Regions from separate parts of the Zunongwangia sp. HRR-M8 genome, predicted to be linked through region 3. Evidence: riboswitches for the same ligand, from Rfam matches in the RefSeq annotation. Region 3 holds a riboswitch; each other region holds the start of a gene.
What was found. A riboswitch is a leader RNA that binds a small molecule or an ion and turns the genes downstream of it on or off. The one in region 3 is predicted to bind thiamine pyrophosphate.
Positions count from the first base shown of each region.

Region 1: linked by a shared signal. The riboswitch ahead of tenA (thiaminase II) and the one ahead of thiM (hydroxyethylthiazole kinase) in region 3 are both predicted to bind thiamine pyrophosphate.
Region 2: linked by a shared signal. The riboswitch ahead of thiS (sulfur carrier protein ThiS) and the one ahead of thiM (hydroxyethylthiazole kinase) in region 3 are both predicted to bind thiamine pyrophosphate.

Region 1 covers NZ_CP115161.1:2,082,553-2,084,821, forward strand. Annotated here, with positions in the region: gene hxpB (hexitol phosphatase HxpB) at 84-746, opposite strand; gene tenA (thiaminase II) at 743-1,405, opposite strand; TPP riboswitch at 1,477-1,570, opposite strand; gene PBT89_RS09040 (transposase) at 1,788-2,159, shown strand; gene PBT89_RS09045 (IS3 family transposase) at 2,156-2,269, shown strand, end outside.
Region 2 covers NZ_CP115161.1:3,728,620-3,730,888, reverse strand. Annotated here, with positions in the region: gene PBT89_RS16275 (UDP-2,3-diacylglucosamine diphosphatase) at 1-133, opposite strand, end outside; gene PBT89_RS16270 (6-pyruvoyl trahydropterin synthase family protein) at 302-751, opposite strand; TPP riboswitch at 937-1,032, shown strand; gene thiS (sulfur carrier protein ThiS) at 1,130-1,333, shown strand; gene thiC (phosphomethylpyrimidine synthase ThiC) at 1,386-2,269, shown strand, end outside.
Region 3 covers NZ_CP115161.1:2,313,561-2,315,829, forward strand. Annotated here, with positions in the region: gene PBT89_RS10035 (sugar phosphate isomerase/epimerase family protein) at 1-584, opposite strand, end outside; TPP riboswitch at 782-875, shown strand; gene thiM (hydroxyethylthiazole kinase) at 940-1,734, shown strand; gene thiE (thiamine phosphate synthase) at 1,734-2,269, shown strand, end outside.

The DNA of each region.
Region 1 (2,269 bases), 230 kb from region 3:
GATTTGTTTGCTAACTTTAGTGCTTAAACACGCAACTAATCTTATACAAACACGTTGTACACAATATAAAAAAACATCCGTCACTAAATGAAAATTCTATTTATTGAATTTAGATTCGAAAATGAATGAATTACGAAATCTTCAATTTTTTCTTTCATTATTAAGTTTTCTTTTTTTGGACGATATGCTACAGTTTTCATTCCAGCACTCTTTGCTGACAATAAACCAGAATAAGAATCTTCAAAAACAACACAGTTTTTAGGATTTATTTTCAGATTTTTAGCAACAGACAAATAAACTGCTGGATTTGGTTTACCCTTTTTTTCAAATTCGGCAGATGTAAAAAAATCGAAATAATCAGATATATTTAATTTTTCAAGAACAACTGGAATTAGCTCATATGGTGCATTTGTTGCGAGGCCTATTTTAAATCCTTTAGTTTTTATAAATTTCAAAAGACCTTTTATTCCCTTAATTTCTTTCCCTTCTTTTTTAATCAGCAATTTCACGCATTCAATAACTTCGTTTTGAACATCTTGAAATGATTTACCTTCCCATTGATAATAACCGTACCAAAATTTAGTAACTTCAATTGTGGTCATAAATTTTGTTTGACTACATAATTCAGGTGTTAGACTAACACCTAATGAGCCAAAAACTTTTTTTTCTGCAATTTCCCAAAAAGGTTCAGAATCAATCAGAACACCATCCATATCAAAAATTACCGCTTTTATTTCTTCTTTCATTTTTTAAACTCTTTCCATTTTTTTATTTGATATGATGAATCCCAGAACTCAAATTCCAATCTTGTAGATGTAATGAAAACTTCTGTCATACGAGCTTGAATTTTTGTCGATGCATTAAAAGCAAAATTATCGCAAATATCAATTGCATCTTTAACAACTAAATCAAAGTCATTACCTGCATATGTATCAATCCATTTTTGATACGGGTTATTTTTGCTTTTCTGATTTTCATAGATATATTCCCCCACTTTTTTATAAATCCAAAAGCAAGGCAATACTGAAGCCATTCCAATCTCAACTGATTCGAATGAAGAAACAGCTTTGATATGACTTGTATAATGATGAATTAAAGGCTCAATAATATTTGACGGAACAATATTAAAGTCTTTGAAATAGAACTCGTGTAATTCTCTTTCAGCTATAATAGCAGTTTCAGCAAAATGAATAAGAGATATTGTCTCTTTGACATCATAACTTTTTGATGCTAGTAAGGATAAAGTTTTTCCGAAATTTTCTAAATATTTCGAATCTTGTTGCATATAAAACTTAAATTTTTCTTTATCTAAATTACCATTCATCAATTCCTGAATAAAAGGCATTTTTAAAATTGAGTTAAAAATAGGCTTAATTGTTTCCCAAGATTTATCTGACCAAGTCATATTTTATACAATTTAATTTAATAAAAATATGGATAGATAGGTCTGATTAATAAAAGAGGAAGTTCTCTCTCATTAATTACTAGACTTTTCCCTACGATAGTGTTAACCATATCAGGTTCAAAGGGACTCTCTCAATTCTTATATAGAATACCCCTAAAGCTTGACAAATATAGTATTTATTAAGTAAATTGAATAGAAATACTGTGTACAACACCGTATACCAGCAATTGCGGCTTTGTGTCCTGCGGACACAACCGCGCAAGCATAAAAGTCGGGGATTTTTTCTATCTTAGTTGTCTAATTCCCGCAACTGACGGGTATACAATACCGTTGTGCTTCATACTGACCCGTCCTGAATAAAGGCTACATAATTTCAAACATTATGTATAAAAATGACAGAGTAATCAGACGGTATTCCGAATCGTTCAAACTAAAAATTTTAGACGAACTTACGGCAGGAAAACTAAACAAGTATCAACTAGGGAAAGCTTACGGCATTGCTCCAACAACCATCAATGAGTGGGTCAGAAAATATAACCGTAAAGACCTTATGAACACCAGAGTGACTGTGAAAACAAAAGATGAGATTACACGTATCAAACAGCTTCAAAAAGAAATTGAACAGCTGAAGAAACTTCTTTTGAAAAAGGATATGGACGCCCTTATAGAAGATTCTTATCTTGAAGTGGCAGCAGAACAGCTGGGCTATAAATCAGTGCTTGAACTTAAAAAAAAACTAAGTATCAAGCCTTGATCAAGGCCAAGCAGAAATCCAGAGGATCTGCATCCCTCTCAGCCATAACAGCCTATTTTGGTCTTAAACGTGACGCCTACTATAAATACAAACGTAGAGAAAACAAACGT
Region 2 (2,269 bases), 1.4 Mb from region 3:
CCGCTGCATCTTCTTTAATTTCATCCAGCCATTTAACGAATATCGCCTCGCGTACTTTGCTGGCTTCTTTGGTAGGAGCACCTAAATGATTATCGCTAGAGAAGTAAACCTTTTTTCCGGTAGGTAGTTGCATACGATGAAATATAAATCAAATATACTTATTTCTACAAAGATGTTTTGCGTTAGGGATAGTAGCGGCATCCTTTTTTATTTGCCAGTTAGCACCTGTAAATGTTGAGAACATAATTACAAAGCAAATAAAAAAGATAAAGCGAATAGCCCGACCCGCTAGGGGAACGCCCTAATTATCGCTGGCATACCACTCGGCGAAACTAGTTTCAGTCTCCTGAAGTTTTAGCGAATGTAGTTTGATGTGACCTGGTAAGTGTTTGTTTATTTTTTGAGAAAAATCGATCACCATATTTTCACTGGTGGGTTGATATTCTACTAAAATCACGTGATGTCCACGATCTTTTAATTCTTTCGCGAGTTCTATATGAGGCGTATTTTTGTTGAAAACGGTGGCATGATCAAATTGGTCTACAATTTCAGACTTTACGATTTTTTTTAAGTCGCCAAAATCGATTACCATACCGTACTTCACATTATCAGTATCGCTAATTGGTTCTCCAATAACGGTTACACTAAGTTTGTAACTATGGCCATGGACGTTGCGACACTTACCATCGTAGCCGTAAAGTGCGTGTCCTGTTTCAAAAGAAAATTGTTTGGTAATCCTGATTTTTGCCATACCGAAATTTTAAGTCTGCCGTATATAATTTGGATTTCCCTAAAATTTTAAAGCTGAAATTATGAAAAATTGCTTCGGAAACTTTTCGGGAAATTTAAGTGCAAAGGTATTAAAAGTGTATTCAAAATAGAATAATAAGCCTTTAGCATTTTTTTAATTCGGATTATTTCATTTAACTTTGAGAAAGTAAACTTTAGGGGTGCTGATTCAATTCGGCTGAGAAAAACCCTTTGAACCTGATACAGATTAGCATCTGCGAAGGGAAAAGTTAGAAAATTTTGAATTGATTTTATCCAAATTAAGGGGTAAGTTCTATTTCATATTACTTTTCTTCAAAGACCATCCTCTTTGGTTTACGGCTATTAAAATCGAAACGATATGATAACTGTAAACGTCAACAACCAAAACCATTCTTTTAAAGAACCTGTAAAGCTTCAGGAGTTATTGGAGCAATTGAATATTCAGGCTTCAGGAATTGCTATTGCCATTAACAACGAAATTATTTCTAAACCACAGTGGGAACACACACTAGTGGAAGAAGGCAGTAACGTATTGGTGATTCGTGCTACGCAAGGCGGTTGATCGTTTTATTTTCAGTAATCAAATTTTAAACATCAATCTAAACCTTTTTAGTATGAAACCTAACCAATTACCGAGGGAAGAAGCCATCAGCAGAACGCCTTTTCCAAATTCAGAAAAAATTTATGTAAAAGGCCAACTTCACGAAAATGTGAAGGTGCCTATGCGTAAAATTATGCTTGATGATACCGTCGATAAATTTAACGGAACAAAAACGTCAAACGAACCGGTCTTGGTGTACGATACCAGTGGTCCTTTTACCGATCCAAATGTAGAAATTGATGTGCGCCAAGGTTTACAACCCATTCGCCAACAATGGATTTCAGGAAGAGAAGATGTAGAGCAATTATCTGGACTTTCCTCAGAATATGGACGGCAGCGTGAAGAGAACGAAAAGTTAGATGAACTTCGGTTTAAACGAATTCGAAAACCTTTAAAAGCGAAACCGGGGCAAAATGTAACCCAAATGCATTACGCGCGTAAAGGCATTATTACGCCAGAAATGGAGTTTATTGCTATTCGGGAAAATCAGAAGCTTCAGGAAATCAATCAGATTACCGAGCAACATCCGGGCGAAAGTTTTGGGGCGAGTATTCCTAAAGTAATTACTCCTGAATTTGTTAGAGATGAGGTTGCCAAAGGACGCGCAATTATACCAAGTAATATTAATCATCCGGAAAGTGAACCAATGATTGTTGGGCGTAATTTCCTGGTTAAAATCAATGCCAATATTGGGAATTCTGCGGTAAGTTCTTCTATTGAAGAAGAAGTAGAAAAAGCAGTTTGGGCTTGCCGTTGGGGCGCCGATACCATAATGGATCTTTCTACCGGAAAAAATATTCACGAAACCCGAGAATGGATTCTTCGGAATTCTCCGGTACCCATTGGGACGGTTCCTATTTATCAGGCCTTAGAAAAAGTAAACGGAAAAGCTGAAAA
Region 3 (2,269 bases):
AAATTCACCAAATCTGGATCTGTATTCTCTAAGAAATATTCTATTGGTACTATTCCATTTTCGTTTTTCTTAAACTCAAAATCGTGATTATGATACAATAATTCTATCCCGGCTTTTTTACATTTTTCACCTATAGTATTAAAGATATCGACTAAAAAATCAAGATCATCGTCCATTCCCATAGTCTGAGTTTGCTCATCAAAAGTAAACTTACCCATTGGCGGTACAGGAATCACAAAATATTGAAAGCCGGCTTTTTTCACATCAGCTATCATCTGATCTACATTTTCCATGGTTACGCCACCTTGATGGGAGCTTAATGGTTTGGTGTGATATTTACCTAATAATTTTTTAAATTTCTTAGGCTTCATTCCATAAAACAGACCATCGTTATAACCAGCAGCTTCTATATATAAATATCCAATATCTGCAACTTCATCGATAGTTTCCTCTGGCGATTTTGCCATCTCTTCCCTAACCGTATAAAGCGTAGCTGCACCAAATTGTCGCTGCACCAAAATCGGGAAAGAAGCAAGTAGCGATAAAATTAGTAAAGTACTGCGAAGATTTTTAAGAGTTTTCATATAATTACATTTTAGAAAAAGGATGCCCGCAATACCATTTTAAATATTGAACTAGTGCTCCGGTTTACCTAATTTAACGAATATTCTTGCTAAATATAGAATATTTAATGTTTAATAAAGAAACGTTGCTCAAAAAATAAACCTGGTAAACTTAATTCATCAAAAATTTTATCAGCCCTCATTTTTACCTTAATTTTACGATGCTTTAGGGGTATTCTGAAAGAAGAATTGAGAGAGTCCCTTTGAACCTGATACGATAAAATCGTCGTAGGAAAAAGTTTGCCAAACTTAGGCTCGTGTACTTGCCTTTATTTTTTCTAAGCAGTTTTCTCTAAAGCCAAAAACTGACCCAACTATGAAAAAAATTCTTTGGCAACATATTCAAGATTTAAAAAAATCGGTGCCATTAATTCACAACATTACTAATTATGTAGTGATGAATAATACTGCAAACGCTTTATTGGCAGCTGGAGCTTCTCCTATTATGTCCCATGCCCAATCTGAAATTGAAGATATGGTAAGCATCTGCCAGGCGCTAGTGATTAACATAGGAACTTTAGATGAGTACTGGAGCATTAGCATGATTAAAGCTGCAAAAAAAGCAAATGACCTTGGTAAATCCTGGCTTTTAGATCCTGTAGGTGCCGGCGCAACGCCTTACCGCAACGAAATTATCGCCGAGTTACTAGAGCTAAAACCCACAATTATCAGAGCAAATGCTTCAGAAATTATGGCTTTGGCTAAAGCTTCAAATCTTACTACAAAAGGAGTAGATAGCACTGCTGAAAGTACTGAAGCTATCGAAGCAGCCAAATCTTTAAATAAAGAATTTGGAGCAGTGGTTTGTATATCGGGAGAGACCGATATCATTATTGATGGGCATCAAAAAATTTCACTAAAAAATGGTGATGCACTAATGGCAAAAGTTACCGGTCTTGGGTGCTCGGCTTCCGCAATTACAGCTGCTTTTGCGGCAGTTATCGATAATAAATTTGAAGCTACCACCACAGCCATGGCTTTAATGGGAGTTTGTGGCGAAATCGCTGCTAAAAATTCGGCCGGACCGGGTAGTCTTCAACTAAATTTACTCGATAAATTATACAATATTACTGAAGAGGAATTCCTTTCTCATCTTAAAATTAGCGAATAATGCATCCTGATTTTCCGTACCAATTATACTTGGCTATTTCAGAAGAAAGTTGTGTGCATCATCCTTTACTTCAGGTAGCTGAAATGGCTATCGAAGGAGGAGTAGATATTATCCAGCTTCGGGAGAAAAATTTAGACACTTCAGCATTCATCAAAAATGCCGAAGCGCTAAAAAAAATCACTGATAAATATAAAATTCCGCTTATTATTAATGATAATCTTGAAGTTGCAAAAGCGGTAGATGCCTTCGGAATTCATGTGGGAAATAATGATGTGCCTCCTTCTGAAATTCAGCAAAAATGGAATAAAAATAAATCTATAGGATATTCTATCGAATACTTGGAACAGCTTGAAAACGATCAAACTAAAGTCGCAAATCACTTAGGAATTAGCCCGGTTTACAGCACCAAAACCAAAACCGATACAGTAACCGAATGGGGAATCGACGGAATAAAAAAAATACGCGCTTTAACCCAAAAACCACTTGTTGCAATTGGGCGTATGGATGCAGGTAATGCTGCAGAAGTTATAAAAGC